4 regions of the Ensifer sp. M14 genome follow, and region 1 is predicted to be linked to each of the others. Evidence: riboswitches for the same ligand, from Rfam matches in the RefSeq annotation. Region 1 holds a riboswitch; each other region holds the start of a gene.
The links. Region 1 has a riboswitch for cobalamin ahead of cobU (bifunctional adenosylcobinamide kinase/adenosylcobinamide-phosphate guanylyltransferase). Riboswitches for the same ligand answer to the same signal wherever they lie in the genome.

Region 1 (7,947 bases):
CCACGTCACGGGCGCGGTCCTGGGTTTCCCAGGTAAAGCCTTCGCCGAGCGTGTAGAACTGGCACACGTCGCCGAAATGCTTCTCGATCAGGTCGCGCTCGCCGGTTTCCCAGGCGCCCTTGATGAACTGCACGACCGCACACGGCATGCCATGGGCGATGTGGCGGAAGATCATGCCGAAGCCGGCAGTCGACTTGCCCTTGCCCTTGCCGGTGTTGACGATAACAAGACCCTTTTCGTCGGTCTTGGTCGCCATGATCTTTTCGCGGGCCGTCTTCTTCTTCGCCATCTTCATGGCGTGGCGCGCATCGTCCTTCTCGGCAACGCCCTCACCCGTGCTGACCACATCTTCGCTCATGACGTTCTCCTGATCCTATGATTCAATCGTGGGATCCGGACGTAGTGCTGACCGCGATCCCATTCTTTGCACTTGCGCAACTCCGGACGGAAAACCGTTTTGCGGCCTCCCGGAGCTGCTCATTCGTTACCGGCGCGAAGCCGCGATGCGGCCGTCGTTCGCCCGGTGAGTTCAAACCGCGCCGAGTTCGAGCGCGGGGTCCACAGATTGCGATCGATCGCCTCCAGCAGCCGCTCGGACAATTCGGCGAGTGCTGCCGGGTTCTTGTCGCGCAGGAAGCTCGACACCCGCTCGTCGACGATGAACGCCTGATAGGCCGCCTCGAAATGGTGGTCGCGCACCGCCCCCGTGGTCGCGGCAAAGGCGAACATGTAGTCGACCGTGGCAGCGATCTCGAAGGCGCCCTTGTAGCCGTGGCGCATGACGCCATCGATCCACTTGGGATTGACGACGCGCGCCCTGACCACGCGGCCGATCTCTTCCTCCAACGAGCGGATCACCGGCTTTTCCGGCCGGGAGTGGTCGTTGTGGTAGATCGCCGGCTTCGCACCTCCAAGGTGCTCGGCGGCAAGGCTCATGCCGCCTTCGAACTGATAATAGTCGTCGCTGTCGAGCAGGTCGTGCTCACGGTTGTCCTGGTTCTGGACGACAGCCTCGATGGTGCGCAGCCGCTCCTCGAAGAGGTCGCGCTCGGCCTTGCCCTCCTCGCCGGCGCCATAGGCATAGGAGCCCCAGGTGAGATAGGCATCGGCGAGATCGGCTTTTCTGTCCCAGCCCTTCTCGTCGATCAGCGCCTGCAGGCCGGCGCCGTAGGCTCCCGGCTTCGCCCCGAAGACGCGATAGGAGGCGCGGCGCGCCGCTTCCGCCGCCTCTATACCGGATGCCTCCAGCCGCTGCGTCTCGGCGCGCATGCGCGCGGCGATCATGTTGTCGGCATCGTCTTCTTCGAGCGCCCCGACGGCGCGAATCGCCTTGTCGAACAGTGCGATCTGGTCCGGGAAGGCATCCCGGAAGAAGCCGGAAATGCGAAGCGTCACGTCGACGCGCGGACGGCCGAGCATCGCCAGCGGTATGATTTCGTAGCCCATCACCCGGCGCGAGATCGTGTCCCAGGTGGGCTTGGCACCAATCAACGCCAGAGCCTGGGCGATATCGTCTCCACCCGTTCGCATGTTGGCCGTGCCCCAGGCCGTGAGTCCGAAGGAAGATGGCCAGTCACCGTGATCCTGCAGGTAGCGGCGAATCAACAATTCGGCGGATTTCTTGCCGAGTTCGTAAGCCGCCGGCGTCGGCACCGAGCGGCTGTCGACGGAGTAAAAATTGCGGCCGGTCGGCAGCACATCGGGACGGCCGCGGGTCGGCGCGCCGGATGGTCCGGGTGCGACGAAGCGGCCATCGAGGCCGGTGAGAAAACCGGCCATCTCGGCGGCGCCGGAATTGACGATCGACGGTTTCAGCCGCGTCTCGACCTCGCCAAGCACGGCGCAGGTGGCGGACCAGCCCTCGGGTGCCGGCGTCTCGCCGCAAACGAACGCCGCCGCGAGCAGCTCGATGCGCTCGACCGTATCGCCGGCAGTGCGCCAAGGTTGATCGGAAACCTCGGCAAGGATATCCGGCCGTAAACCGGTCCAGGGATCGGACATCACGCAATCGAGCGGATCGAAGCCGAGCCCTGCGTCGGCGGTGATCGCGCGCTGAAGGCTCTGGTCGGCACCTTCGCCGAGCCCGCGCGGCACCCGCGCCAGCGCCACCGTCAGGTCGGTCAGAAGCCGCCCCTCCGGCGCCACGCCAAAAATGTGCAGGCCGTCGCGGATCTGCATCTCCTTGAGGTCGCAGAGATAGGCGTCGAGCTTCTCCAGCGCCTTGTCGTCGCTGTCGCCCTTGTCGATGCCGGCGTCGAGGTCGAGGCCGATGTCGCGCACGAGGTCGAGGATCTGCCGGCTCAAGAGCCTGAGCCGCCGCGGATCCCCGCCGGCGGCGTCGTAATATTCATCGACCAGAGCCTCGAGATCCTTGAGCGGTCCGTAGGATTCGGCCCGCGTCAAGGGCGGCGTCAGGTGGTCGATGATGACGGCGCTGGTGCGGCGCTTGGCCTGCGTGCCCTCGCCGGGATCGTTGACGATGAAGGGATAGATATGCGGCAGCGGCCCGAAGATCGCCTCGGGATAACAGGTCTCCGACAGCGCCAGGGCCTTGCCGGGCAGCCATTCGAGATTGCCGTGCTTACCCATATGGACGATCGCCTGCGCCCCGAACTGGTTGCGCAGGAAGGCGTAGAAGGCGAGATAGCCATGCGGCGGCACGAGGTCCGGCGAATGGTAGCTTTCCTTCGGATCGATGTTGTAACCACGTGCCGGCTGGATGCCGACGACGACCTCGCCGAAGCGGGCAAGCGGCAGCGCGAAGGCGCCGTCGAGGAAGAACGGATCGGTTTCCGGTGCGCCCCAGCGGCCGGTCACTTCATCCTGAATCTGTTTCGGAAACGAATCGAAGAATGCCTTGTAATCACTTAGCGAAATGAGTTCGCGGATGTCACGGTCGCGGCTCGCCGCATTGGTCGGCCCGGCCATGAGATAGCGGATCAGTGCGTCACCATCTGCGGGCACACCGGCAACAGGATAGCCTTCCCCCGCCATGGCGCGCAGCACCTCCACAGTGCCCGCCGGCGTATCGAGCCCGACGCCGTTGCCGAGCCTGCCGTCGCGGTTGGGGTAGTTGGCCATGATGATGGCGATGCGGCGTTCGGCCGGCCTGGCGCGGCGCAGCTTCGCCCAGTTGACGGCGAGCCGTGCGGCAAACCGTACGCGGTCGGCAAGCGGCTCATGCCCCACGTTATTGGCTTCCACTTTGGGGTCGTAGATCGACGCCGCCTTGAAGGAGACAGCACGTGCCAGGATACGGCCATCGACTTCGGGCAGAGCGACATTCATGGCGAGATCGCGCGCCATCAGCCCCTGCGGCGAGGCCTGCCATTGCGCTCGGGACGATCCGGAAAAGATCACCTGCAGCACCGGCGCGCCCGTCGATTCCAACACGGTCGGCTGCCGGTCGGCGCCGGGAGACGAGACGGCAAAGCCGGTGGCGTTCATCACCACGTCGGGGGCAGCCTCGGCAAATATCGATTGCAGCGTGCCGACCGAAACCGCATCCTTCAGACTGGAGACGAACAACGGCAGCACGCGCATGCCCTCAGTGGCAAGCGCCTCGATCAGTGCTTCGACCGGCCGGGTCTCGCCGCTCTGGACCAGGGCGCGATAGAAGCAGATCGCGACTGTCGGGGGTTCGAATCCCTCCCCCGCGTCCATCCGATCTTGGACACGTGTCGACCATTCGCTGACGCCGATGACGCCCGCGCCTGGCCACCAGATGCCGGCCTTCAGAAGTGGTTTTGCCGGCTGCGGCTTTTCCGCGCCCGAGATCAGCGCCTCGGCATAATCGAGGAACAATCCGGCATTGTCGGCGCCGCCCTCGGTGAAATAGGCCCAAAGGCGCTGCCGGTCGTCGGCTGCGACCGTCGAAAATGGCTCGAGGCCCGGATCCGGCTTGTCGTCGCCGGGCAGCACCGCGATCTGGAAGCGATGGGTGACGGCGGCGGCATGCAAGGCTTCCAGCACATAGCGGAAATAGCTGGCGCCACCGAGCGGCCGGACCACGATGAGCTTGGCATGCCGTGCGGTGCGCTCGACGTAAGTGTCGACCGACATTGGATGCATCAGGTTCATCAGGCTGGCGATACGCAGGCTTGATCCCTCGTTGCGGCGGCCATGGGCCGCAGCGATCGAGGAAAGCTCGGTGTCGGCGGCAGACAGGAAAAGCACGTCGGCCGGCGTTTGCCCCAGATCGATCGCTTCGTTGCCGTCGGCGATCGTTCCTTTCTGGGCGAGAAGCAGATGCATTGTTCTGTCCGTTCAAGCACTTCCAGGAAAACGCTTTCCCGGAAGTGCGTTGCTTCAAGGAGTTAGACGAGCGCGGTGATGGCAGCGCGCACCGCAGCTTCGTCCATGTCGTGCAGGCCGATGACGACGAGGCGCGTGCCGCGCTTTTCGCCGGCCGCCCAGGCACGGTCGTAGTACTGGTCGATGCGGGCGCCGACAGCCTGGATCAACAGACGCATCGGCTTGCCGGGCACGTCGGCAAAGCCCTTGAGGCGCAGCACGTCATGCTCTGCGATCACGCCCTTGAGGCGATCGACGAAGGCGGCCGGATCGGCAATCGCGCCGAGCTCGACGACGAAGCTATCGAACTCGTCGTGAGAGTGCTCCTCGCCGGCCTCATGCTCCATCTCGTGGTGCGACTTGCGGTTGGCGATATCGCTTTCCGTGCCGACGCCGAGACCGAGCAGGATGGCGGCAGCCACTTCGCCGTTCTTGGCTTCGATCATCGTCGGCTTGCGGCTGGTGCGCGAAGCGACCTCTTCGCGCACGGCCTTCAGGCCCGACGCGTCGATCAGGTCGGTCTTGTTGAGAACGATCAGGTCGGCAGCGGTCAACTGGTCCTCGAACAGTTCCTCGATCGGGCTTTCGTGGTCGAGATTGTCGTCCTCGACCCGCAGTGCATCGACCTTGTCGTGGTCGTCGGCAAAACGACCGGCGGCAACGGCGGCGCTGTCAACCACGGTGACGACGCCGTCGACGGTCACTTCGCTGCGGATATCCGGCCAGTTGAAGGCGGCGATCAGCGGCTGCGGCAAGGCGAGACCCGAGGTTTCTATGATGATGTGATCGGGACGGTTTTCGCGCTCGAGCAGCTTGGTCATCGTCGGGATGAAATCATCGGCAACCGTGCAGCAGATGCAGCCGTTGGTGAGCTCGATGATGTCGTCTTCCGAGCAGGCTTCCGCACCGCAGCCCTTCAGGACGTCGCCGTCGACGCCGAGATCGCCGAACTCGTTGATAATAAGCGCAATGCGCTTGCCGTCGGCGTTCTGCAACAGGTTGCGGATCATCGTCGTCTTGCCGGCACCGAGGAAGCCGGTGATGACGGTCGCCGGGATCTTGCCCTGGTTGGCTCTGGCAGTGGTCATGGATCAACCCTTCATTTTCAGCGGCAATCCGGCCGCGACAAAGTAAACTTCCGCGGATTTCTCCGCAACGATCTGGTGAAGCCGGCCGGCATGATCGCGGAAATCGCGAGCCATGCGGTTCTCGGGCACGATGCCGAGGCCGACTTCGTTGGAAACAAGGATGAGGCGCGCCTGGGCCTCAGGCAGAAACGCGGCAAGGGCAGAAAACTCCGCCGCCATGTCGCGTCCTTCCATCATCAGGTTGGTGACCCACAGGGTCAGGCAGTCGACGAGGACCACGCGCTGTTCGTCGTCGATGCGTGTCAGCAGCGAAACGAGATCGAGCGGCTCTTCATGCGTCGTCCAGCCTTCGCCACGCCTCTGCCGGTGATGGTCGATGCGCTCGCGCATCTCGTCGTCCCAGGCGCGCCCGGTGGCGACATAGTGCATGCCGAGCCCCGAGGCTTCGACGAGCCTTTCGGAAAAGCTGGACTTGCCGGAACGGGCGCCGCCGAGGACCAGAACAGGGCCGGCATGGGGAATGGTCATGTGCGTTGCCGCCTCACGCGCCTGGTCGCAAGTTCGAGCGGCAACAGGATTTCACCGCGCCAGAGGCGCGTTCGGAAAACGATCGATGAGCCAAGACAACCTCCGTGATGGCGTGGGAAGCGGGCTTCCCGTCGGGCGGAATGCCCCTGTCGGACGGCAGGTCTCCTGGCTCACGGCGTCACGGACCCACGGCATTGCCTCGCGCGATAACGCGAAACGCGATGCCAGGGCCCGAACGGCCCGCCTCACCTTCCCGGCGCTTTCCGGTGCCACAGCGAACCTTTGCGCGTCTCCGACGCGCGGCGCTGTGGGCGGTTTCGTGAAAGGCGGACGATTCGTAGAAGAAGAGGCGTCCAACCCGGCTGATCACGAAGCCACGCCAGTGGCTTTTCCGGCTGAGTTCCAAACCGCCTGCGATCGCACCATGCGATCCAAAGCCGGCCGTCCTTCAGCCCGATGGCGAACCCTGACCGTTCTACAGTCGCGGGGTCGGCTGCGATAAGGATGCCCGATTTGGGTCCACCCGTCACATTCCCAATTATTCCCCCGCATCGCCACGATCCGGGGAAACCATCCAACGTCCGATGATTAGGAAGCGGGCAGTGCAAAGTCAATCGACGCGTGCGACACCTCCCCGGCCGAATTGCGCCGCGCGACGATTTGCCGGGCGCGGAGTACCGCAGGCCGCCAGTTCTCGTCACAGAGCACAAGCGATGCACCACGGCGGCGAACTTCATTTTAGCGATTGCAGATAATGCGATAAACTAGCCCAAAAAGAGGGTTCGGTTATCCGGAAGGCAAATGGAACGCAGGCTCGCCGCCGTGATGATTGCCGACGTTTCCGGCTATGGACTGCTCACCCAGGCCGACGAGGAGGGTACGTGTGCCCGCTTTCAGGCCGATCTGCACAACCTGTTCGAACAAAGGATCGCTGCGCACCGTGGGCGGTTGATCAAGACCATGGGCGATGGGTTGCTGGTCGAGTTCGTGAGTGTCGTCGAGGCGGTCCGTTGTGCGGTGGAGGTCCAGCGCGCGAAATCCGAAAGCCGAGGATCCGATGAGGGTCGACTGGAATTCCGCATCGGCATCAATCTTGGCGATGTCATCGTTGACGGCGACGACATTCAGGGCGATGGCGTCATCATTGCCGAGCGCCTGCAGAGCATCGCCGAACCGGGTGGGATCGTCATCTCCGGCACCGCCTACGACCAGGTCGAAAAGCACCTCGATGTCCGTTTCGTCTTTCTCGGCGAACAACGCCTGAAGCATATCGAAAGGCCGGTGCGGGCTTACAGTCTGGAGCTGAACGAAACTCGCGCCGGCGGCGCAAAGGTCGCAGCGCACAGCACGAGGCGCTGGGCGGCACTTGTTGCATCTGCTGTCGTGCTCGGCGCAGCCAGTGGTGTCGTCTGGTGGCAGCCGTGGGAACCGCCTGCGGAAACGGCCCAGGTCCAGCCATCGAACCTGACCGTGCCGGACAAACCGTCGATAGCAGTGCTTCCGTTTGCCAATGTGAGCGACGATCCCAGGCAGGAGTATTTCGCCGATGGCATGACCGACGGCCTCGTCACCGAACTGGCCCAGGTATCCGGCTTGTTCGTTATCGCGCGCAACTCGACCTTCACCTACAAGAACAAGCCAGTGACACCCGGGCAGGTGTCCAAGGAACTCGGGGTCAGATACGTCCTCGAAGGCAGTGTGCAGCGGGCCGGAGAGCAGCTGCGGATCAATGCCCAGCTGATCGATTCTCTCGATGGCGGCCACGTTTGGGCCGGAACGTTCGACGGCTCGCTTTCCGATGTCTTTGCGCTGCAGGACAACGTGATGCGCGGCATTGCCGATGCGCTTGCGCTTCGGCTGAACCCTGACGAGCAGATGGCCTTGGGGCGCAAGGAAACGATGGTGCCGGCAGCTTTCGATGCGTTCCTGCGCGGCTGGGAGCATCACCGACGCACGACCCCCGAGGATTTTGCAAAGGCAGTGCCTTTCTTCGAGCAGGCGATTGCGCTCGATCCTGCCTATGGGCGCGCTTATGCCG
Region 2 (7,947 bases), on a different contig from region 1:
CTTGGCGATGGTGCAAAAACCACAAAACTTTGCGCACGTCAAATTGTAAAAATACGCGATGTAATTAATAACAAGGTAGCGCGAAAAATTATTCCGCCTCTCGTCTGGGTGGTCGTCGGCGTTTACGACGGATCCGGCATGTCGTCGCCGCTCAATCTCTTGTCAACATGGTCGCGCGTCACACGCGGCTGCCTTGCCTTTTGCCGTCTTCGCTCCAGTTCCTCTTCTGGGACGGAATCAGGTGCGATCATGGTCAAAGAGCGCAAGGCGATGTTGGTCCGTGTCAGTGGAAGGGTGCAGGGCGTCAGCTTCCGTATCTGGACCCGCCGAGAAGCCGAACGCCTGGGCGTGACCGGATGGGTGCGCAACGAGCGTGACGGATCGGTGGCGGCGATGATTGTCGGCACGGACAGGGCGCTTTCAAACATGGTCGAGCGGTTGTGGATGGGGCCAGCGGCCGCCTCCGTCGTCAGCGTCGAGACCGAACCGGTCGCCGTGCCCGACCCGGTTCAGGGCTTCCAGATCACCGGGTAGCGGGCGGGCAATGTCGCAGCACAACCTTTGCGGACCGGAGCTTTGCGCTCGCCCGCTCTGGCACCAGTGGTGCCGGCTGAGGAAGGTGGTGAAGCCGGAGAATACAGTATGTAACGCCGGGAAGCGGATGTGCTTTCCCGGCGTTTCTGCTTCGGGCTGACCTATCCCTTGACGGTCAGCACCGGTCTGATGCGGGCGACAGGGGCGACCAGTCCGGTCGCCACCATCGGATCGACGACCTGGTCGATCGGCCGGTAGGCGGCCGGGGCTTCCTCCTTCAGCCGGCCCTGAAGCTCGGCGAGGATATCGGGCCGGCCGCGGATCGCCGCGCTCGCGGTGTCGACCGGGCCGACGACGCGCAGGCCGGCGAGCGTCGTTTTCGCTCCGCGTGCCTCCTGGCGCGAGAGCCGTCGACCGGCGCCATGGGCCGACGATTCCAAGCCTTCCGTGGCGCCCAATCCACGCAACAACCAGGTGCCATCGCCCATCGAACCCGGCAGGATCACCGGTTCGCCCGACCATTCGTAGGGCGAACCCCTGATCCTGCCGGGGCCGCGCGCAGGGCAAGCACCCTTGCGATGGCGAACGGTATTGCCGGTCTGCCACACGGTGTTGTGCGGCGCGTCGTAGACCAGCCGGTGTGCGACCGGCCGGCCGATCGTTCGCGCGAGCGCTTCCACCGCCGCCAGGCCGATCAGGAAGCGATTGACGAAGGCGGCATTCGCGGCATTGGCATGGCCGTTCATGTATCGCCGGTAATGGCTGGCGTGACGGGCCTCGGAGACGATCCGGTCGTCAACCGCCACCGCACCGTTTTGACGTGCCCGCTCACGCACCGCCGTCCCGATCCGCTGGCCGAAGTCGAGCGACCCGGAATGCACGACGATCACCACGCTCTGCGGTTTCAGTCCGGCGATGCGGGCAAAACCGCCGTCGACGATGCGCTCGACCACGCCGAACTCGACGAAGTGATTGCCGCCGCCGATGGTGCCGAGAATAGCATCATGCCGGTGCCGGTCATCGGGTGCCGCATAGTCGGTGAAATCAGGATCGATGGCATCAGAGCGGAAGCAACCATCGTCGGATGTGGACGCGACATCCGCCCAGGCGGATGCCAGGTCGAGCCGCGCAAGCAGGCCCTGCCGCTTGCCGGCCAGGCTCTCGAGCAGGCCCGGCACGCCGTCCCTGAGGGCGGCATGGCGATCCCTGCCGGTCAGCGCGATGTCGCGCCCTCCCTGGAAGAACACATGCCGCAGCTGCCCCTCCAGATCAGGCACAAGTTCGTCCTCCCGGATGCCGTCGAGCACAATCATGCGCATGCCGCAGCCGATATCGTTGCCGATCAGGTGCGGAATGACGGCATTCTCGATGTCGGCGACAAGTCCGACCGGAACCGGTTTTCCCGGGTGGAAGTCCGGGGTCGTGATGATGCGTCCGGCGACGGCACCATGGATCGCCAGCGCTTCCGGGGATGGAAGGGCGGAAGTGAGATCGCCGAGTGCGCGCGCGCGTTGGTGCTCAGGTTCGTCGATCGCGACGACGGACCTGATCGCATGCCCGGAAACGATATCGTTCCGGACGATAGGGTTATATTGGTTGGACATTGCTAGATTCTCCGTTGCCTTGGGTTCAGCAGCCGCGGCAATACGGATTGGCGCGCCCTTTACTCGAAGGCGGGCCGGCAGTCAATGGTGCGGCCGGCAGTGAGCCGGCAGCACGTTCAACCCGCTGCAGGCTTTCAGCCTCCGACCACTTCGGTCCACGGGAAAATGCAGCGATGATGTAAGGCGCGTTCGGGCTCAGAAATCCCAATCCTCGTCCTCGGTCGCGACCGCCTTGCCGATGACATAGGACGAGCCGGAGCCGGAGAAGAAGTCGTGGTTCTCGTCGGCGTTCGGCGACAAGGCCGACAGGATCGCCGGATTGACCTTGCAGGCATCCGCCGGGAACAGCGCTTCATAGCCGAGGTTCATCAGCGCCTTGTTGGCGTTGTAGTGCAGGAACTTTTTCACGTCCTCGGTGAGCCCGACGCTGTCGTAAAGCGATTCCGTATATTTCGCCTCATTGTCGTAGAGTTCGAGCAGCAGGTCGAAGGCGAAATCCTTGATCTCCTGCCGGCGCTCCTCGCTCAACCGCTCCAGCCCCTTCTGGAACTTGTAGCCGATGTAGTAGCCGTGCACCGCTTCGTCGCGGATGATGAGGCGGATCATGTCGGCGGTATTGGTGAGCTTGGCGCGGCTCGACCAGTACATTGGCAGATAGAAGCCGGAGTAGAACAGGAAGCTCTCGAGGAAGACGCTGGCGATCTTGCGTTTCAGCGGGTCCGAGCTGCGATAGTGCTCGAGAATGAGCGCCGACTTCTTCTGGAGGTGTTCGTTCTCCTCAGACCAGCGATAGGCATCGTCGACATCAGGCGTCGAGCAGAGCGTCGAAAAGATCGAGGAATAGGAGCGGGCATGCACCGCTTCCATGAAGGAGATGTTGGAATAGACAGCTTCCTCATGCGGCGTGATCGAATCCGCCATCAGTGTCGGCGCACCGATGCTCGTCTGGATCGTATCGAGCAGGGTCAGGCCGGTGAACACCCGGATCGTCAGCTGCTGCTCCTCCGGCCGAAGTGCTGACCAGGAGGGAATGTCGTTGGAGAGCGGCACCTTTTCCGGCAGCCAGAAATTGCCGGTGAGCCGGTTCCAGACCTCGAGGTCCTTGTCGTCCTCGATACGGTTCCAGTTGATGGCGCGCACGGCCTGCGAACCCTTGGGTGTCTTGGTCTTCACTTGGATGTTCATCGTGTTCCCCGGGGTATCACAGTGCGCAGGAGACGCAGCCCTGCACTTCCGTGCCGGACAGCGCCATCTGACGAAGGCGGATGTAGTAAATCGTCTTGATGCCCTTCTTCCAGGCATGGATCTGCGCGCGGTTGATGTCGCGGGTCGTGGCCGTATCCTTGAAGAACAGCGTCAATGACAGGCCCTGGTCGACATGCTGCGTCGCTGCCGCGTAGGTGTCGATGATCTTCTCCGGCCCGATCTCGTAGGCGTCCTGATAGTAGTCGAGATTGTCGTTGGTCATGAAGGCGGCCGGGTAATAGACGCGGCCGATCTTGCCTTCCTTGCGGATCTCGATCTTCGAGACGATCGGGTGGATCGAGGAAGTCGAGTGGTTGATGTAGGAGATCGACCCGGTCGGCGGCACGGCCTGCAGGTTCTGGTTATAAAGGCCCGAGGTCATCACGGCCTTCTTGAGTTCCAGCCAGTCTTCCTGCGTCGGGATATCGATCCCTGCGGTTTCGAACAGTTCGCGCACGCGCTCCGTCGCCGGCTTCCATTCCTGCTCGGTGTATTTGTCAAAATAGTCGCCGGAGGCGTATTTCGAGTTCTCGAAGCCCTTGAAGCTCGTTCCGCGTTCGACGGCGATCCGGTTCGAGGCGCGGATGGCGTGGTAGGTCACGGTGTAGAAGTAGATGTTGGTGAAATCGATGCCTTCGTCCGAGCCGTAATAGACCCGTTCGCGGGCGAGATAGCCGTGCAGGTTCATCTGGCCAAGGCCGATCGCGTGGCTGTCGTCGTTGCCTTTTTCGACGGAGGGAACCGAAGAGATGTGGCTCATGTCCGACACCGCCGTCAGCGCCCGGATCGATGTTTCGATCGTCTTGCCGAAATCGGTGCTGTCCATCGCCGCGGCGATATTCAGCGAGCCGAGGTTGCAGGAAATGTCCTTGCCCATGTGCTTGTAGGACAGGTCGTCGTTATATTCGCTGGCTTCGCTGACCTGCAGGATTTCCGAGCAAAGGTTGCTCATGGTGATGCGGCCGGCGATCGGGTTGGCGCGGTTCACCGTGTCTTCGAACATGATGTAGGGATAACCCGACTCGAACTGGATTTCGGCCAGCACCTGGAAGAACTCGCGCGCCTTGATCTTCTTTTTGCGGATCCGGCTGTCGGCGACCATTTCCCGGTATTTTTCCGTGACCGAGATATCGGTGAAGGCAACGCCGTAGACGCGCTCCACGTCATAGGGCGAGAAAAGGTACATGTCCTCGTTGTTCTTGGCGAGCTCGAAGGTGATGTCTGGAACGACGACGCCGAGCGACAGAGTCTTGATGCGGATCTTCTCGTCGGCGTTCTCGCGCTTGGTATCGAGGAAACGCATGATGTCGGGGTGGTGGGCGTTGAGGTAGACCGCGCCTGCGCCCTGGCGCGCGCCGAGCTGGTTGGCGTAGGAGAACGAATCCTCCAGGAGCTTCATCACGGGAATGATGCCCGATGACTGGTTTTCGATCTGCTTGATAGGCGCGCCGGCTTCGCGGATGTTGGTGAGCGACAGGGCTACGCCGCCGCCACGTTTCGACAGCTGCAGCGCCGAGTTGATGCCGCGCGCGATGCTCTCCATATTGTCCTCGACCCTCAGCAGAAAGCAGGAGACGAGTTCGCCGCGCTGCTTCTTGCCGGCGTTGAGGAAGGTCGGCGTTGCCGGCTGGAAGCGGCCGGAGATGATCTCGTCGACCATGTCGCGCGCCAGCGCCTCGTCGCCGCGCGAAAGCGTCAGCGCCACCATGCACACCCGGTCCTCGTAGCGCTCCAGGTAGCGCTTCCCGTCGAAGGTCTTCAGCGTGTAGCTGGTGTAATATTTGAAAGCGCCAAGGAAGGTCGGGAAACGGAACTTCTTGTCATAGGCGTGATCGAACAGGTCGCGCACAAAATTGAACGAATACTGGTCGAGAACCTCCTGCTCGTAGTAGCCTTCGACCACGAGGTAATCGAGCTTCTCGCGCAGGTTATGGAAGAACACGGTGTTCTGGTTGACGTGCTGCAGGAAGTACTGCTTGGCGGCCAGCCGGTCCTTGTCGAGCTGTATCCGGCCGTCCTCGTCATAGAGGTTCAGCATCGCGTTCAGCGCGTGGTAATCGAGCGCCGCTTCCGTCGCCTTCAAGGGGCGTTCGAGTGTTGAGACGTCCAAAATCGTTCCATCCCGTTTTTGACATTGGCGACGTCCTCGTCGGTTCCCAGGAGCTCGAACCGGTAGAGATAGGGCACCTGGCACTTGGCGGAGATCACGTCGCCGGCGATCCCGTAGGTCGCGCCGAAATTGCTGTTGCCCGCGGCAATCACGCCGCGGATGTGGGAGCGGTTGTCCGCATCGTTCAAGAAACGGATCACCTGTTTGGGCACGGCGCCCCGGCCGTCGTCGCCGCAATAGGTCGGCACGACGAGCACATAGGGTTCCTTGATCTCAAGCGGCCCGTCGGCTGCGCTGACGGGGATGCGGATGGCGCGCAGGCCGAGCTTACCGACGAAGCGATGGGTGTTTTCCGAGCGGGTGGAAAAATAGACGATCAGGCCCATCGCCCGGCACCTTGGCTTTAGGACAGCGCGCTGATCTTGTCGGGGCGGAAGCCCGCCCAATGTTCAGGACCGGCAACGACGACGGGAAGCTGCAAGTAGCCGAGGCCCTTGACCGTCTGGAGCGCGTCCTCGTCGATCGAGATGTCGATCACCTCATAGTTGACGCCCTTGCGGTCGAGTGCGCGGTAGGTGGCGGTGCATTGGACGCAGGCGGGCTTGCTGTAGACGGTGACGTTCATTTCTTCCTCGTTGGGTCGGCTGGATCTGGGCATGAAAAGGCATGCGGGCGCGCGAACGCGCTCCGGCGAAAGGGCAGGGCTGGCAGGATGACGGCTTGCTCTGATCGAAACGACCGAGCGCACGTCTTCGTCAGGTGCGCGGGTTCCCGCGCCTCTTCATTGGCGAGTGATAGGAATTCGATGACGCGGACATGACTTCACCCCGAAGTTGAAGACGGCGCTTCCGGGGATACGTCGAGACAATCAGGCAGGGTTCATCCCGCCTCAATTACACTCTGACCCCTCCGGACACCCCGCCCGTGGACGTTTATTGATCGAGGCAGGTCTCCTGGCTCACGGGTCGGTGCTTCTGTCCGGACCTTCCCGAAGCATCATGCTTCAGTGGCCGAATGCTGGACAGTCGCTCGCCGTTTACAGTTGCGGGGGCAGCCACGGCTTAGCCAAGCAAAATCGCTAAAGCGCACCGTATTCCCATCTTCGCTCCCAATCCTTGCGAATCGGAAGAACCTCGAACACTAGATATAGTATATGGGTGTGAAATCTCGTCAATAGGTCTGGTGCTGCCGCGGTCGCTGGGAGCCGACAATATTTTTCCGGGTGTGGATAACGGGGAGTAAACGCGCGCTTCCGGCAATGCCTGTGGATGAGGGGCCGTCGCGACGGCTCCCTCGGTTGAAATCGTCAGGCTGCGAAAGCGGGAACCGGACGATTGTCCCGGTCGACAGCCACCATGATGAACGCGCCACGGGCAGTCAGCGTCCGTTTCCCGCCCATCAGGTCTTCGGACCACAATTCGACCTCGACCGTCGTCGAGCTTCGCCCTGTTTTCACGATCCGGGCGACAAGCTCGATGATCGAGCCAACGGTGATGCGGTGCTTGAAATCGATGCGCTGGCAGGAGGCGAGAACCGTCGTCTTGCGGCTTGCCCGCGTGGCCGCGACAAAGGCCGCCTTGGTCATCTGCGCCAGCGCGTCGCCGCCGAACATGGCCCCGAAGCTGTTGGCTTGGTCGGGAAAGACGATATCGACCATGCGCACGGCGTCGTCCTTTGTCGGACCGATCGTGGCGCTGTCGAGAGAGGGCAACGACCATTCGGCGTCCTTGCCTTCGGGCATTGCCACCATGGTGAACTGGCCGCGGGTGCAAAGATCGCGGGTACCGGCAATCAGATCCTCGGCGACCATGTCGACTTCGACCACCATCGAGCGCCGCCCGACCCGGACCCGGCGACCGCTGAAGCTGATGACGTGGCCGATACGAGCAGGGGCGCGGAAGTCGACGCGATCGCAGGACGCGGTGACGAAGGGAACGCGGCCGTGACGCGTGGCGACGATGAAGGCGATCCGGTCCATCAGCGCCAGACCGGCTCCGCCAAAGAGCGTGCCATGGTGATTGGCATCGCCGGGAAAAACGATGTCGATCAGGGTGGCAGGCGCCGGGGTTTCCCCCGGCGCCATTTCGACATTGCTATCGTCCGTCATACGTTCACGGCCTCTCGCCGGCCGGCAGCAAAGGATTGCCGCAGCGCCTGTGCCGCCTGCACCATGTTGACGAGGGCCGGGCGCACTTCCTCCCAGCGCCTCGTTTTCAGGCCGCAATCCGGATTGACCCAAATCTGCGCCGGTGTCAGCCCGTCCGTCGCCCTCTCGATCAGATGGACCATCTCATCGACCGTCGGCACGCGCGGCGAGTGGATGTCGTAAACGCCGGGGCCGATCTCGTTCGGATAGGCCTGATCGGTAAAGGCGCTGAGCAGTTCCATCTTCGAGCGCGAGGTCTCGATGGAGATGACATCGGCATCCATCGCAGCGATCGCCGCCATGATGTC
Region 3 (7,947 bases), on a different contig from region 1:
TGTCTGCGGGAAGGAGCCGATGGTCGTTGTCGGGAAGAGCGGCAGGGCCAGCCTGTCTTCCTGCAGGTGCCGGCGGGTCGCAAAGCCCGATTTGCGGCGACTGTCGGCTGCCGTCAGGGTCTTCAGGCGTCCGGCAACCAGCGGGTCGTGCACCTTGAGCGAGGTCAGCCGCGCCGCGGCGGCTGCGGTCGATTTTGCAAAGACCTGCTCGGGATTGGCAAGGCCGGGCTCGAAGGCGCGGGCAAGCAGGCTGAGTTCGTCCAGTTTCTGCAGGGCGAAGGCAAGCCAGGAGAAAAGCTCGGGATCGAGCCCCCGTTCGAGATGGAGGTCGATTGGCACATGCAGCAGCGAGCAGGAGGGGGCAAGCTCGATGCGGTCGCGGCCATGCGCCTCGATCAGCGGCTGCAGCCGGCGGAAGAGCCCGGCAAGGTCTGTCCGCCAGACGTTGCGGCCATCGACGACCCCAAGCGACAGCACGAGCTGCGCCGGTGCCGTCTGAAGCAGCACTTCCAATTGTTGCGGCGCCCGCACGAGATCGAGATGCAGCCCGGCAACCGGCAGCGAAAGCGCTGTCGGCAGGTTGTCGCCGATCGCGCCGAAATAGGTCGCAAGCATGATCTTCAGCTGCGGGGTTTCCGCAGCAAACGTCCTGTAGGTGAGCGCCAGCGCCCGGCGTTCCCGCTCGTCGAGATCGAGCACCAGGCAGGGCTCGTCTATCTGCACCCATTCGACACCGGCGATCGCAAGCTCGGTCAAGAGCTTCACATAAACAGGCAACAGCCGCTCGATCAGCTCGATCGTGTCGAACCCGCCGGCAAGTGCCTTGCCGAACTTCAGGAACGTGACGGGACCGAGGAGAACAGGACGGGTAACATGCCCAAGCGCCTTGGCCTCGAGGAAGGCGTCAAGCGGCGCATTGCGCGTCAACTCGAAGCGCTGGTCCTCCGCGAATTCTGGAACCATGTAGTGGTAGTTGGTGTCGAACCACTTGGTCATCTCCAGCGCCTGATTGCCGCCGTCAGGTCCGCCATGGGCGCAGCCGGAAGCGCAGGTCGCGGTTGTTGAGCCGCGCGCCATGGCGAAATAGGTGTCGAGATCGACCGGGCCGCCTTTCCAGCCATAGGCCGGCGGCACCGCGCCGACGAGCACGGATGTGTCGAGAACCTGGTCGTAGAGCGAGAAGTCGTTGGACGGAATGATCTGGATTCCCCGCGCATTTTGCGCGGCCCAGTTTTCTGCCCGAAGCCTGGCGGCGACGGCGAGCAGGTCCTGTCTTTCGATCTTGCCGGCCCAATAGCGCTCCAGCGCGAACTTCAGTTCACGGTGGCTGCCGATACGTGGAAAGCCGAGATTGGCTGTCTTGATGGTCATTTCCTTACCCCGAAGGTTGTGGGCAAGGCTGGAACGCGACGCATCCACGACCGAGGCAGGCTCGCTCGTCAAGGCGGCACATCGGACACCCCGCCCGTGGACGTTATCGATCGCGGCAGGTCTCCTGGCTTGCGGGTCAACACGAACCGTCCCGTCTTCCCGAGGCGTCTCCTCAGTGACATCATTGGACGGCCGCTCGCCGCTTACAGTTGCGGGGGCAGCTCCGGCATGAGCGCCTTGCGGCGCCGCACCGAATTCCCTCTTAGCTCCGGCCCGCCGTGAGACGAGCCGCAGAACCACGATGCTTTGACAATGCCCTGCAAAGACAGGCAGGTCAATCGCATAAAGAAATGTTTATGTCTTTATTCTCGTTCCTCGGCGGGCAGAGGGGTCTTGTAGCGACGGTCCGCGGTACAGCGTCATGAGACGTTGTCTGCACGGACGCGATTGAATTCTCCGTTACCTGCAGCGACGGGGCGTCTCCAGGATTGGGATCCGCGACCCGCTGCCATGGGACGGCGATGTCGCCGGCGCGTGCCCGGATTCCGTCATTGTCTCGCGTCAGGCCGATGTCCCTCAACTGGAATTCGCTGAATGTATCGACCGTTGTCGTGGTGTCGGCGGCTCTCCTGGCCAAGGTCCAGACATGGCGGATGATCGATCGCAGTGCGCTCGGCATTGCTAACCCCTTCATTTTTGCGGTGATGTGTTCGCGAGAAAATTGAGGATTTTCAGGGTTTCGCGCAAAGCGGTTTCTCGCATGCTGGCATAAAGAATGCTTATCTCAGCGTATGAGCAAGATTCCCCCCATGAGCGCGGTGCGCGCCTTCGAGGCAGCCGCCCGGCACCTGAGCTTCACCCGCGCGGCGCAGGAGCTTGGAATGACGCAAGCGGCCGTCAGCTATCAGATCCGGCTGCTCGAGGACCGTACTGGAACGGCGCTCTTTGTTCGTCTGCCGCGGGAAGTGCGGTTGACCGCCGCCGGCCGTCAGCTCGCGCCGAAGGTAACGGAGGCCATCGATCTCCTGGGCACGGCCTTTTCCGAGATTGCCGACAAGACCGAGCATCACCTGCACATCTCCGTGCTTCCGACGGTCGTCTCAAGCTGGCTCGGCTCGCGGCTCGCCTCGTTCCAGGCGGCGCATCCCAACATCAGCATTCGCGTGCACATGTCGACCGAGCTGATCGACTTCAAGCGCGACGCGATCGATCTGGTGGTACGCAGCGGCAACGGCGACTGGCCGGGCCACGATGTGTTTCCGCTTTTCCCGATCGAATACCTGCCGGTCTGCACGCCGACGTTTCTTGAAAAGCATCAGCTCAAGCATCCCGCCGACGTTCTGAAGGTAAGGCGGTTCGGCAACGCCAGCTGGTGGCGGCGCTGGATGGTCGAAACCGGCGTGGAGCCGCCGGCCAGCAACGGCACCGAGCTGATCTTCGACGTCCAGGCAATGGACGTGGCGACGACATTGCTCGACCACGGCATTGCCATGGCCGTCTCGACCTTTCTGATCGAGGAGCTTCGCAGCGGAAAACTCATCCGTCCGTTCAATCACGTGGTCAGGGACGGTCGCGCCTATTGGCTGGTTTATCCGCAGAGCCACCGGCGGCAGAAGAAGATCCAGGCGTTCCGCGAGTGGATCATCGCCGAAGCCGCTGCGTCGAACGCACAGTTGGCGATGGCGATGGGCGAGTGAGGCCGACAGGCGGTGGCAATATACAGGTCGCCATGAATTATTATTCATGGCATGAATTATATTGACAGAAGCCCTGGTCGTCGTTTTAATCGTGACAGTCGGAAGTCGAGGAGGAGTTCCGGCAAACTCACACATCAGCGGTCATTTCTGACGGCACGATTGGTTTTTGGGAGGGGCTTCGGCCTCGAGGAGGACGCTTGCGCACTTTTTTGAGCACGACCGCACTGGCGGTCATTGCAACGACGTTTCTGGCTGGCGCCGCCAGCGCGGAGACGGCTAACCCGTTTCGCTGCGCACCCGGCGAAAAATATGTCATGAACGTCATGGTTTCGGGCGTCGAATACTGGTTCCCGGTCTATGAAATGTTCAAGCAGGCCGGTCAGCAGTTCGGCTGCGAGACCGAATATACCGGCACCCCGGAATATGACGTCAACAAGCAGATCGCCACGTTCGATCAGGCGCTGGCGCAGAACCCGGCCGGCATTCTCGTTCATCCGATGAACTCGGATCCGTTCATCGAGCCGATCAACCGCGCCATCGATCAGGGCACGGCGGTCGTCACGTTTGCGGCAGACTCGCCGCTCTCCAAGCGCATCTCGTTCATCACTTCGGACAACAACCGCGAAGGCGTTTATGCTGCCGATGCGATCGCCGAGAAGATGGGTGGCAAGGGCGAATATGCCGTTCTGGAAAACCCCGGCCAGGACAACCATGACAAGCGCATCACGGCCTTTGTCGGCCGCATGGCTGAAAAGTGGCCCGACATGAAACTCGTCGGCCGCGCCGCGTCCAACCAGGATCCGAACAAGGCCTATCAGGGCCTGATGAGCCTGATCCAGGCCAACCCGAACCTCGGCGCTGTGTTCATGCCGGAAGCGAACTCCGCGATCGGTGCCGCACAGGCGAGCAAGGAAAGCGGCGGCAAGGTTCTCGTCATGTGCGCCGACGTCAACGCCAACATCCTCGATATGATCAAGGCCGGCGAAGTCTTCGGCTCGATCAACCCGAACCAGGGCATGCAGGGCTATATGGGCTTCATGCTGCTGTGGCTCGCCAAGCACCCGGAACTCATCGATCCGATGAATGACGCCAAGCGTTCCGGCTTCAACCCGATGAGCATTCCGTTCGTCGACAATGGTCTCTCCATCGTCACCGCCGCCAATGCGGACGACTTCTACTGGGACAAGTACCTGAAGCGCCGCGGCACCAAGGGCATTGACGAGTAAGGGACTTTTGACATGGCTATCCGGATACCCGGATAGCCCGTCGAACGCATAAGAGTGGAGAAGGCGATGACATCGCAGCCGGTCCTTCAGGTCCGCAACGTCACCAAGCACTTCGGGGCTGTGAAGGCGCTGACCAATGTGGATTTCAACCTGGAAAAGGGCGAGATCCATGCGCTTTGCGGCGAGAACGGCGCCGGAAAATCCACGCTCATGAACATCATCGCCGGCGTGCTGCAGCCGAACGAGGGTGAAATCCTCGTCGACGGCACGCCGACGAGGATCGCCTCGCCGGCTGCAGCCCAGTCGCTCGGCATCGGCCTCGTCCACCAGGAGATCGCGCTCTGCCCGGATGCAACGGTGGCGGAAAACATGTTCATGGCCGCGACCAACCGGCGGCGCTCGCCGCTGATGAACTATGCGTCGCTTGCCCGCGATGCGCAGGCCGTGATGAACCGGCTGGCGCCGATCGACGTGCGCCGCAAGGTCGCCGACCTTTCTATTTCCAGCCAGCAGCTGGTCGAGATCGCCAAGGCGCTGACGCTCGATTGCCGGGTGCTGATCCTCGACGAGCCGACGGCGGCGCTGACGGAGGCGGAGGCGCAGGCGCTTTTCGGCATCATCCGCGACCTGAAGGCCGCGGGCATTTCCATCATCTATATCAGCCACCGCATGGCCGAGATCTTCAGCCTGTGCGACCGCGTCACCGTCTTTCGCGACGGCCGCCATGTCTCGACCGAGCGTGTCGCCGATGTAACTCCGGACGATGTCGTGCGACGCATGGTCGGCCGCGAGATCACGCAACTCTACCCGCCGAAGCAGACACCCCGCGAACAGTCCGACGACGTCATCCTGTCGGTTCGCGGTCTTGGCGACGGCGAGCGCATTGACGATGTCGGGTTTGAACTGCGCAAAGGCGAAATCCTCGGGATCGGCGGTCTGATCGGCTCCGGCCGCACCGAGATCGCGGAAGCCATCTGCGGCCTGCGCCGGAAAGTGCGCGGCGACGTGCTGCTGCACGGCAAGAAACAGACGATCGGCAACTACAGAAACGCCGTCGATGCCGGCATCGTCTACCTCTCGGAGGATCGCAAGGGCTCCGGCGTGTTCGTCGACATGTCGATCGCCCAGAACATTTCGGTGCTGGATCTGAAGACGCTGACCGGGCCGCTCGGCTTGATGAATGCGAAGGCGGAAGCGGACCTCGCCCGTGATTTCACCCGGCGGCTCGGCGTGCGCATGGGCGGCATCGCCATGCCGGTGTCGTCGCTCTCGGGCGGCAACCAGCAGAAGGTGGCGATCGCCAAGCAGCTTGCGGTGCGGCCCAAAGTCATTCTCATGGACGAGCCGACACGCGGCATCGACGTCGGTGCGAAATCAGAAATCCATCGGCTGCTGCGCGATCTCGCGCGCTCGGGCATCGGCATCGTCGTCATCTCGTCGGAACTGCCCGAGCTTCTGGGCTTGTGCGACCGGGTTCTGGTCGTTCGCGAAGGCGGCATTGCCGGCGAACTCGGCGAGGCCGAGATGACGGAAGAGGCGGTGATCCGGCTTGCATCCGGGGTCGGGCCGCACAGCGACCAACAAAAAAGCAGGGCGGCCGAGCATGTTGCCTGAGACAAGCAGAGTGAATGGGGAGGCGGAAATGGCAGTCGATACGGTGGTTGCAACGCAGGTGCGGGTTCCGGCCTGGCGGCGGATCGGCACGATGCGCGAGGCAGGGCTGATCGCCATCATTCTCGCGCTTGGCATCATCATGAGCTTCGCCTCACCACACTTCCTCACCTTCGGCAACATGCGCGCGATGCTCATGAGCTTCTCGGTCGAAGGCATCGTCGTCGTCGGCATGACGATCCTCCTGATCGTCGGCGGCATCGACCTTGCTGTCGGATCGGTCGTCTGCTTTGCCATGGTACTGGCGGGATCGCTGTTCCTTGCCGGCGTCGATCCCTGGACGGCCTCGCTCTTCGGGATCCTGGCAAGCAGCCTCATCGGCGCCATCATGGGCTTCTTCGTCACCGTGGTCGGGCTCAACCATTTCATCACGTCGCTTGCGGCAATGGTGATCGTGCGCGGCCTTTGCCTCGTCATTACCAAGGGCACGCCGCTGTCGCTGTTCACCCTGCCGCCATCGTTCAAGGCCGTCGGTCAGGGCACCTTCAATGGCATCCCATATGTCATCCTGATCTTTGTCGCGGTCGTCGTCCTGTTCGACTTTCTGCTCCGCCGGGCGACCGCCTTTCGCAAGGTGTTCTACACCGGCAGCAACGAGAAGGCGGCGCTCTATTCCGGCATCAAGACCAAGCAGGTGAAGTTCTGGGTGACGGTGCTCTGCTCCACGCTCGCCGGTGTCGCCGGTGTCATCTACATGTCGCGCTTCGGTGCCGCCACGCCCACCTTCGGCGTCGGCATGGAGCTCAACATCATTGCAGCGGCCGTGATCGGCGGGGCCTCGCTCAACGGCGGATCGGGTACGATCCTCGGCGCCATTCTCGGCATGGCCCTCTTGTCGGTCGTCACCAGTTCGCTGATCCTGCTCGACGTCTCCGTCTATTGGCAGGATATGATCAAGGGCTGCATTCTGCTCGCCGCCGTTTCGATCGATCATTTCCTGCATAAGCGGAAGGCCGTCTGACCATGCCGATTGCCAATTCCAATCAGAACATCATCTCCAGCGCTCGCGAGGAGCTCGTCGTCGCCCGGCAGATGCACCAGGCTCTGGTGTTACACTTCCTGGAAGGTCTGACCCAGTCGCAGATTGCCGAGCGGCTCGGCATTTCCCAGCCGACTGTCAACCGTCTGATCAAGCGCGGACGCCAGCTCGGCCTCGTCGAAATCAAGATCAAGTCGCCGATCGAGCCGCTCGTCGACATGGAAGAGCAATTGCTGGCGCTCGGCGGCATCAGCCGTGCCGTCGTGGTCCCGACCGTCTCGGATAACCAGCAGACGGCGCTGCAGGCGGTGGGCGAGGCCGCGGCCCGGCTGTTAATGGAGGAGATCGCCGACGGCGACACCATCTGCATTACCGGCGGCAAGGGCGTCAGTGCCGTCGTTGCAGGCCTGCATCCGTCACGGCGCCTCGATGTCGAGGTGATCCCGGCGACCGGCTGCGTGCAGGGCAAGCACTATACCGATGTCAACCACGTCTCGACGCTGATGGCCGACAGGCTCGGCGGCAGATCCTATCAGATCCACGCGCCGCTCTTTGCCGACAGTGCGGCCGAGCGCGCCATGCTGATCAATATGCGCTCGGTGGCGGACGTCTTCAAACGCGCCCGGGAAGCGAAGGTCGCGATCGTCGGCATCGGCTCGATCCTCTCCGACGATTCCAGCTACTACGACCTGCACCCGTCTTCGAGCACGGATCGTGATGCGATCAAGCGCTCCGGTGCAAGCTGCGAGCTGCTCGCGCACCTGCTCGACGATCAGGGCCGGGTCTGCGACTACAGCCTCAACCGTTCGCTGGTTTCGCTCACCCTCGACGAGTTCGCGTCGATCCCGACCAAGATCGGGGTGGCGAGCGGACCGAACAAGGCCGGCCCCATCCTCAGCGTCCTGCGCGGCAGGCATCTCGATACACTCGTGACCGACGAGGCGACCGGCGAGCGCATCCTTGCCATGGCAAGCGAAAAGGGACTTTCGGCATGAGCAATGAA
Region 4 (7,947 bases), on a different contig from region 1:
TCGGTGACCACCACCGCGCCGTATTTCTCGGCAAGGTCTGCCTTTCGCTGCGCCACATGGCCGAACCAGGATTTCTTCAGTCCTGCCACTGCTCGGTAGACGGCAAGACGTGCCTGCTTGAGCCATCCGACTGCGGCCATCAGCCGGAAGAACCGGCCATGCATTGCCATGTAGCGAGGGTGGCTCGGCATGGCTGCGATCTCGGGGACGAGTGCTGCCGCCTCGGCGTCCGCTACGCGATTGAGCTCGGCACGGATGCGGTCGAGACGATTGTAGAGACGGTCGATCTCGGAGCGAAGTCCATCGATCTTCGTCGCCTGTGCGGCGATGCGCCCAAGGAAATCGCTGCCATCGAACTGCACGTAATCCAGGACTTCGACGTCATCCTCGGAAACGTGGGTCTCCAGGAACATTCTTGCCTGCTCTTTGGTCAGCTTCTTGCCATCACCGCCGTTATGACCGGCGACGCGGGCCAGCGCGCCTACACCGATCGGCGACCGGCTACGCAACACGACGATGCTGGAGGTATTGATAAACCCGAAGTCCTCGGCCACGACCGTCCGGCACCCTTGAGCGGAGGGGAGTGTCGGTGGTCGCGTCACGATCATCTTCACCTGCGCCTTCACCGGGCCGAGTTCGAGCACCAATGACGCGACATGCACGTCATCGCTTCCATGCTTCACATGCTTGGCTTTGATCGAACGCGATAGCCGCATTGGTAACGTGATGCCGCCTCCTCTCGGCGACACCGAGGTCAACGGCAAATCAATGGTCGTGGAAGCTTTAGTTTCCAGAGCGCTGCCGAGTGCTCCAAGCGTATCGGCGAGCGCCGCCTTTCCGCCGCGCAGACAGCGATAATCCAGGTGCAGCTGGATGATGGCGTCATCCTTCCAGACGGGTCGCTGGAAGCGGTTCCGCACCGTTCTTGCCATGGCGCGCAACACATCGGCATGATGCGCTGGCAGCCCACAGTCGCCGCTTTCAAGGTTGCGGAAGAGCTGGAGTGTCGAGAAGAAGTCGAGCTTTCCGACGAGGTCTGCCAATTCCTTGACATCTTGCGCCGTCAACGTCCGCGAGTACTCCTCCGGTAGATTGACCACGCCCTTCGTGCCGTCCTGCATCACGATGTCCCCGAACACGGCAATGTTTCTGAACGCGCCGAACAGGTTGCGCTGCCCGCGTTTCCATTGTTCGAGAACCGCCGATTTTGCGATCAACCTGGCTTTCTCACCCCAGACGCTGTTCAGTCCTTGGACGCATCGGATTGTACCCTTAGCATCACCGCGTCGATGTCTTTGCCAGACGGCATTGGCCTGAGAATATCAGATGGCCAGATGGCGGCGGCCATCTTGTCGAGAACAACGATAATTCTGGACCTTAGATCTGCAAGTTCGCCTGACATGGCAAGTCTGCCGAGATCGGCCATCCTCTTCATGAGCTCTTTGTCTTTGCCCTTGCCATACGCCATGTTGCTTTACGCCGACATGGTTCGCAGGCGGCCCGGATCCATGCGGAAAGCCGGGGCAGACAGGTGGCTCGTGCCTTGAAGTATCGGAATTGTTCGCAAGAGGAAGCATGCCGGAGGAATGCTTCAATGGGACTTCGAAAACAAAGGCCTCGTCAATAGCCGGCAGAACGGCGCTTGCTGGCGAACCGCTATAGCAACCATCCGCACGTTCGGGATTACCGCGGTCCATTGATTGACTAGCTGGCGGATTGCTCCGCTTCAAGCAGACCTGGCCGCTTTCCTCCAAGCCGTGAACGACCGGGTTTCCTCGCGGGCTTTGATGAAACTCCAAGGTTGCATGAATCCGACAGATGGTGCGTGATGCGCAGCGAGGAGGATACGGCTTAACTGCTCGTCCGAAACCGGATCCGGAAGGAACTCGCCTCTGGTATCCCTTCTTGTGAAGATGGCTCGATATAAACCCGCACGCTCGGCCGAATGCAGAGGCTGTGCGGTCAAAAGATCTGTATGGTCAATTGTTTCCCCTTAATGGATGCGGACCCGTCTCGCTGTCCTTTCGGACGGGTCATCTTTCACAGGCCGGTCTTCTGACTTAGGTTCACCCTGAAAGGACACCTTCCCAGCGATCGCCAGTGGCATCCGTCCTTCCAGTCCCCACCACAGCGCTGGGCGCGTTGCAGATTTGCACTGCATTCCCGATTCTCCCGTGCAGATCCAAACCAGCCCGGGCACCTATGAAGTGATCTCTGTTACCACGCGGGCACTGCCGTACCAATGACCGCCTGGGATGTATTAGAAGCCGCGGCGTCATTATCTGACTTAGTGTTTGCTCTGGCACAAACTGGCGGCGATGGGACCGTGATTTCGCCACCGTGACGACGGTTCTTTGGCACGACGAACGCCACGGTAAACTCGATCCGACTCACGAGACCACGGCGAGCTTGTTTCAATGCACTCGACACCCGCCTCGCTTCGCCCGTTACTGGAAAACCTCCCGGTCGTCCGCTTTGGCAGCTAACAGCGTCTCCATCAAGAGGCTCTCAGCGTGAATATGCCGGCGGAGCGCTTCCTGAAAGCCGTGCAGCAGGCGGGCGATGTTGTCAGGCCGGAGATCGCATTGGCCATCAGCCAACCCTCGCAAGACGAGGGAGATTTCCTCTGCCGTCAACAAATCGCATCGATGGTCGGCCTTCAGCCTTCCGATCGCCTGCGCGGCAAACACGGAGCCCGCGTTACGGTTGAAATCGGGAAAGAGGACCTTTTCCTCAATATTATGAGCCTCTCGAAGAACGGCTGGGATCGCCTCCGCTAGATTGGGATCCACGGGCTCGCTGGCGCTCGTTTCGATGTCTGCTGCAACTTCTTCAAGCCGAAGACAAATTGCGAGCAGATCGCGGTGGAGGGTCTCCAGACGGCTGATCTCTGCCGCATTAAGTGGACTCGCCGGTGTGTTCATCTCAAGCTCCTTGGTGGCGATCCCCGAACCCGCGACGCGTTGATTCGAAGTGCGGGTGCCATCCATCCGCTACGAACCATTATGCGCGACCTAGTCGCTCGGATAACCGATCCCTTCTGTTATCGTTCGGCAATATAGGCTTCAGTCACGTAGGTCCTTGCGGTTTCGCAAAGACTGTCCCGCTTTCTCGGCTATCCACAAGGGAGGTCTGTAACGGAAAAGACCTGACCGCATGGAGATCGGCACGAAATCGCCGTGTGGAGCGATGCGCGGCGAACTCGTTCGCTACGCATTGATTTGACTTATAGGCCATTTCCCGAAAAACCCGAACGCCATCGAAAACTCCGATACGTATTGGTTCTTGGAGCGTGAATATGAAGATTGCTATTGTCACCATATCAGACCGCGCAAGCCATGGAGATTACGAGGACCTGAGCGGCCCAGCCATTGAGAGGTGGCTTGCAGAGGTGGTTACGTCACCCTGTTCCATCTTGAGGCGCGTGATCGCCGACGGATTTGCGTCCGTACGAGACACGCTGATTGCGCTCAGTGACAATAATGGAGCCGATCTCATCCTTACCACGGGTGGTACCGGTCCCGCTCCGCGAGACCAGACGCCTGAGGCGATGCGCGAGGTTCTGTCAAAGGAACTGCCCGGATTTGGCGAGCAGCTTCGGAGTGCCAGCCTCCAGCAGACGCCGACAGCAATCCTGTCGCGCCAGACGGCCGGCACCCGGGGCAAAACGCTGATTATTAACCTACCTGGCAGGCCGAGCTCTATTCGTTTCAGCCTAGACACGATCTTCGCGGCGGTGCCTTACTGCCTCGATCTGATCGGCGCGGGCCGGGTCGAAACGGATCCTGCCAGGATCAAGGCCTTTCGACCCGATGTGTGAGCAGCCTCTCGTTTAGTCTATATTTCCGCTCACGCGCGGAGTTTCTTTAGGATGAGCGGAGTGTGAATGACTGATCGTGAAGACTATAGGCCAGCCAAAGCCGCTTCGACCCGCTCCTTGGCTTTTTTCGGCATTTTCGCCGATTTTATTTTGTCAAGATTGCTGGGGCCGGGGCCAACAACGATGAGGGAAACCATACCCATGCTGAAATGCGGGGTGCATTTGATAAGGTAGGCACCTGGCGCCCTGACCGTCATCTTGACTGCTTCGTTGATCTTGCCCTTGAACGGTTCCGCGCCCTCCGGGATCAGATCCTTGACCGTTTCGGCATTGTGGCCCTTGTCTACAACAACGAACGAAACTGTATCCCCGGGCTCCGCTTTGACAAGCATCGGCTCGAAAACCATTGCGCCGCCCGTCCCCTTATTGAGCATTTTTACTTCGTGGTCCGCAGCCCACGCCGAAACACCGAATGCTGCAGCCATCGTGGCCGGCAATACCAACTTAACAACGCGTAACATGTCAGATCTCCTCAACTTGAACCCGGCGGCCTCGTTCCGCCGTGACCGCTAAACTTCGGCAATCAGAGATAGTTCCATCCTGATGTGGTATCTGACTGCGACAGTACGGGCTAACATAGTGTAGCTATGGGGTTGAGGAGAAAAGGGGCGAAATCCTTCAGCTTGCGCCTCGACCCCGCAAACTGTGCAGTAAGTGGACCAGCTCGCTCGCGAATATCTGCATACGCTTGCGGACATCGTCTTCCGTCGAACGCTCAGCCAGATCCAAATAGCAGTCGAGAAGTAGCTCGCACAAGGGAAGAGGGCTATCCAACGCTGCCTGAGAAAGGCTCGACAACAGTGGCGTCGATAAAGGTCGATCGGTTGACAGCTCTTGGGCGCGAGCGCGAGACTGGGCAACAAGTTGCGGGATCCCCGTGTCGTCGGAATCGAGCGCCGTTTTTTCCAGGAAGCCTGCTAGACGGTTTTCCAGAGCGTCAAGGGTGTTCCGAACTCCGTAATTCTCTTCCCTCCGCATTTCGTGGAACGCTTTCCGCCGCTCCCGGCGCAACGTCGAAACGTGGCCCAACTCTTCGCGAGCCATCCGTTCCGCGGCAGATTGAATTTCCGCCGATCGTGTATGCGCGGCGACGTACGTCCAGAATACGAACGCGCGTTCTTCATTCCGAACGGCCATCGAGAATGCACGGTATGAGTTGAGCAATTCGGGCGAAACGACGCCTGCGCCCTCATCGTCGAAAAGATCCTCTGCCGGGTGCGCTTGGACAACTGGTCGATCGCCAATCCATTGGTTCACCTTGGAAAGATGCGATTCCTCTTCCGCGACGAGGCGGTCAAAAACCAGCGCCAGTTCGGGTTGGTTCTCTGATCGCATTCGCGCGGCAAGAGCGATGTATCCGTCAATTGCATCCTGTTCCATAGCCCGAGCCACAGCCAGAAGGTCATCCAGGGTTTCGAGGTCCCAGGCTTCCTCATTTTGTTGGTTCATCACTTGTTCCGCCTCTTAAGGTTGCCCATTTCAGGGTCGACAAAGTCTAAGGCTGCACTAGGTCTTCCGCTTATTGTTTGATCAAGATCAAACCGCGAGGTTCTGAGACTGTCTAAATAGGGCAGTGATGCAGACGACCACCGGGATAAATGATGTGCCGATATTAGCTTTCTATCGCGGTCTCCACCGATTTCTGGTGCTGGCGCTCGTCCTGGCCGCGACCGCCATTGCATCCTCTCCAGCGGCGATAGGTGCGACTGCCCAACTGTCGTCATACCTCGAGAAGGTCGCAGCCAACGAATTGTTCGCCGAGGCGGATAGGATTGGTCCCGCTCAGGGTGAACCGCCGATTGCGCCTGTTTACAAAGGCGAGGCGCTACTGGGCTACGCATATTTGAACTCGGATTTTACAAGCTCAGTAGGCTACTCCGGAAAGCCAATCCATATCCTGGTGGGCATTGACCCCAAGGGTGTCATCCACGGCCTTCGCCTGGTCGACCACAAGGAACCGATTGTCTTGATCGGCATTCCCGAGGCGAAAGTCGTCGCCGCACTCAACTCCTTTATCGGCAAGGACATGGGGCGCGTCGCGGCCGGGGCGGACCGTCCGCCCCAGGTTGACATCGTCAGCGGGGCCACCGTGACCGTCCTGGTGATGGGGGACAGCGTGGTTCGCTCGGCGGTCCAGCTCATTCGGAGCAAGCGGCTTGACGGCAGCAACGATAGTTTGGCCGCGAACGTCCTCCAAACGAAGAAGGTGGATGTTTCGAAGCAGGGCAGCTCTGATTGGCAAACGCTCATCGGTGACGGTTCGGTCCGGAGCCTCCGCCTGACCGTGGGAGAAGTCTCAGATGGATTTCGTCAGGCTGGCAGACCGGAAGCCGCTGATCGACCCGAAACACGCGATGCGAAGGCCCGTTTCATCGACCTCTTTGTTGCTCCTGTCAGCGTGCCGCTCATCGGTCGGTCGTTGCTGGGAGACATTGCATACGAGCGCTTGGCGCAATCGTTGGGACCGGATCAATCCGCGATCCTCGTCGCCGGTGACGGTGCCTATTCGTTCAAGGGCTCCGGCTATGTTCGCGGTGGGATCTTCGATCGCATCGAGCTGTTGCAAGATGGGCAAGGCGTTCGGTTTCGGGATCGCGACCACACGCGAATTGCTTCGCTTTCGGCGGAAGGAGCTCCTCGTCTACGCGAGATAGCACTTTTTACAGTTCCGAAGGATTTTTCGTTCGACGTCACCCAGCCGTTCGAGCTGCAGTTGCTGGTGCAACGTGGGGCAGGTGGCCGCGAGAAGGCAATTCTTCCATACAATCTCGGCTACACACTTCCGGATTCCTACGTCACGATTGAGAAGGTACCCGCAGCGGAGCCAGCTGGCGTTCAAGCCGCGCCAGTGTCGGAAGCCGCGCCTGCAGAGCCGCTTCCTGAAGAGAAGCCACTGTGGATGACGATGTGGGACATGAACAGGTTGACCGCAGGTGTCACCATCGCCGCGCTCCTCGTTCTAACGTTGATCTTCTTCTTTCAGGACTGGTTGGTTAAACGGCCGAGACTGTTCAAGTGGGTTCGACGCGGCTACCTGCTGTTCACGCTCGTGTGGCTTGGATGGTACGCCAATGCCCAATTGTCGGTCGTGAACGTACTGACATTCTTCAATGCTTTGATCACGGGGTTCCATTGGGAGTTCTTTCTTTCGGCTCCCTTGGTGTTCATTCTCTGGGCCGCCGTCGCCGCGGGACTCCTGTTTTGGGGCAGAGGCCCGTTCTGCGGCTGGTTGTGCCCCTTTGGCGCTCTCCAGGAACTGACGAACAACCTTGCGCAATGGCTGAAAGTGCCTCAGGTAAAACTCCCCTGGGGATTGCACGAGCGCTTGTGGCCAATCAAGTACATCATCTTCCTGGGCCTCTTTGGGCTATCGCTTTACTCGATCGCCTTGGCGGAGATGTTCTCGGAAGTCGAGCCCTTCAAAACAGCGATAATCCTCAAGTTTGCGCGTGAATGGCCCTTTGTCATCTTTGCGCTGACGCTGTTGGCGGCCGGGCTTTTTATCGAGCGTTTCTACTGTCGCTACCTTTGCCCGCTCGGGGCGGCACTGGCCATTCCAGGACGCATCCGCATGTTCGAATGGCTGAAGCGTTGGCCTGAATGCGGCTCGCCCTGCCAGCGCTGTGCCAAGGAATGCCCGGTTCAATCGATCCACCCAGAGGGCCAGATCAACGTCAACGAGTGCATCTATTGCATGCACTGCCAAGAACTCTACCACGACGATCAACGCTGTCCGCACATGATCCAGGTTCGGCTGAAGCGCGAGAAATTCATGGCGCTGTCGACACCCGCGTCACGAGGCGACAAACCAGCGAAAACAGAGGTCACCCACAAGGGGGCACCCATTCCTAAACCTCAAGAGGCTTCCGGAACCAATCCTGAAGCAGCCATCTAAGGAGAGGCAATATGTCGGAAGAATCGAATAGCAAAATACGCCTGAACAGACGTCAGATCCTGGGATCGACAGCGCTGGCAGCGGCGGCTGGTGTCGCTGGTGTCGGCGGGACCCTGGGGCTCTCGGGCGGCGCGGCTACTCCCGCGCGCGCCCAGGAAGCATCTGGTGCTTC

Region 2: another riboswitch for cobalamin. It lies ahead of nrdH (glutaredoxin-like protein NrdH); the one in region 1 lies ahead of cobU (bifunctional adenosylcobinamide kinase/adenosylcobinamide-phosphate guanylyltransferase).
Region 3: another riboswitch for cobalamin. It lies ahead of metE (5-methyltetrahydropteroyltriglutamate--homocysteine S-methyltransferase); the one in region 1 lies ahead of cobU (bifunctional adenosylcobinamide kinase/adenosylcobinamide-phosphate guanylyltransferase).
Region 4: another riboswitch for cobalamin. It lies ahead of BLJAPNOD_RS23520 (nitroreductase family protein); the one in region 1 lies ahead of cobU (bifunctional adenosylcobinamide kinase/adenosylcobinamide-phosphate guanylyltransferase).

Annotation. Positions count from the first base shown of each region.
Region 1 is NZ_QJNR01000004.1:2,578,294-2,586,240, reverse strand. Features, by position in the region: gene cobO (cob(I)yrinic acid a,c-diamide adenosyltransferase) at 1-358, opposite strand, end outside; gene cobN (cobaltochelatase subunit CobN) at 478-4,254, opposite strand; gene cobW (cobalamin biosynthesis protein CobW) at 4,317-5,381, opposite strand; gene cobU (bifunctional adenosylcobinamide kinase/adenosylcobinamide-phosphate guanylyltransferase) at 5,385-5,909, opposite strand; cobalamin riboswitch at 6,047-6,499, opposite strand; gene BLJAPNOD_RS12420 (adenylate/guanylate cyclase domain-containing protein) at 6,711-7,947, shown strand, end outside.
Region 2 is NZ_QJNR01000014.1:224,626-232,572, forward strand. Features, by position in the region: gene BLJAPNOD_RS29680 (acylphosphatase) at 250-534, shown strand; gene BLJAPNOD_RS29685 (RtcB family protein) at 696-2,138, opposite strand; gene nrdF (class 1b ribonucleoside-diphosphate reductase subunit beta) at 2,334-3,323, opposite strand; gene nrdE (class 1b ribonucleoside-diphosphate reductase subunit alpha) at 3,340-5,493, opposite strand; gene nrdI (class Ib ribonucleoside-diphosphate reductase assembly flavoprotein NrdI) at 5,463-5,879, opposite strand; gene nrdH (glutaredoxin-like protein NrdH) at 5,897-6,118, opposite strand; cobalamin riboswitch at 6,419-6,644, opposite strand; gene BLJAPNOD_RS29710 (acyl-CoA thioesterase) at 6,800-7,600, opposite strand; gene metE (5-methyltetrahydropteroyltriglutamate--homocysteine S-methyltransferase) at 7,597-7,947, opposite strand, start outside.
Region 3 is NZ_QJNR01000014.1:233,206-241,152, forward strand. Features, by position in the region: gene metE (5-methyltetrahydropteroyltriglutamate--homocysteine S-methyltransferase) at 1-1,371, opposite strand, end outside; cobalamin riboswitch at 1,468-1,687, opposite strand; gene BLJAPNOD_RS29725 (LysR substrate-binding domain-containing protein) at 2,181-3,068, shown strand; gene BLJAPNOD_RS29730 (substrate-binding domain-containing protein) at 3,266-4,294, shown strand; gene BLJAPNOD_RS29735 (sugar ABC transporter ATP-binding protein) at 4,361-5,908, shown strand; gene BLJAPNOD_RS29740 (ABC transporter permease) at 5,937-6,926, shown strand; gene BLJAPNOD_RS29745 (sugar-binding transcriptional regulator) at 6,929-7,939, shown strand; gene BLJAPNOD_RS29750 (aldo/keto reductase) at 7,936-7,947, shown strand, end outside.
Region 4 is NZ_QJNR01000007.1:390,141-398,087, forward strand. Features, by position in the region: gene BLJAPNOD_RS23510 (hypothetical protein) at 1-1,217, opposite strand, end outside; gene BLJAPNOD_RS23515 (hypothetical protein) at 1,244-1,468, opposite strand; partial or broken gene BLJAPNOD_RS23520 (nitroreductase family protein) at 1,769-1,984, opposite strand; cobalamin riboswitch at 2,028-2,219, opposite strand; gene BLJAPNOD_RS23525 (hemerythrin domain-containing protein) at 2,448-2,924, opposite strand; gene mog (molybdopterin adenylyltransferase) at 3,299-3,820, shown strand; gene BLJAPNOD_RS23535 (pseudoazurin) at 3,904-4,341, opposite strand; gene BLJAPNOD_RS23540 (ferritin family protein) at 4,499-5,329, opposite strand; gene BLJAPNOD_RS23545 (NosR/NirI family protein) at 5,457-7,775, shown strand; gene nosZ (TAT-dependent nitrous-oxide reductase) at 7,787-7,947, shown strand, end outside.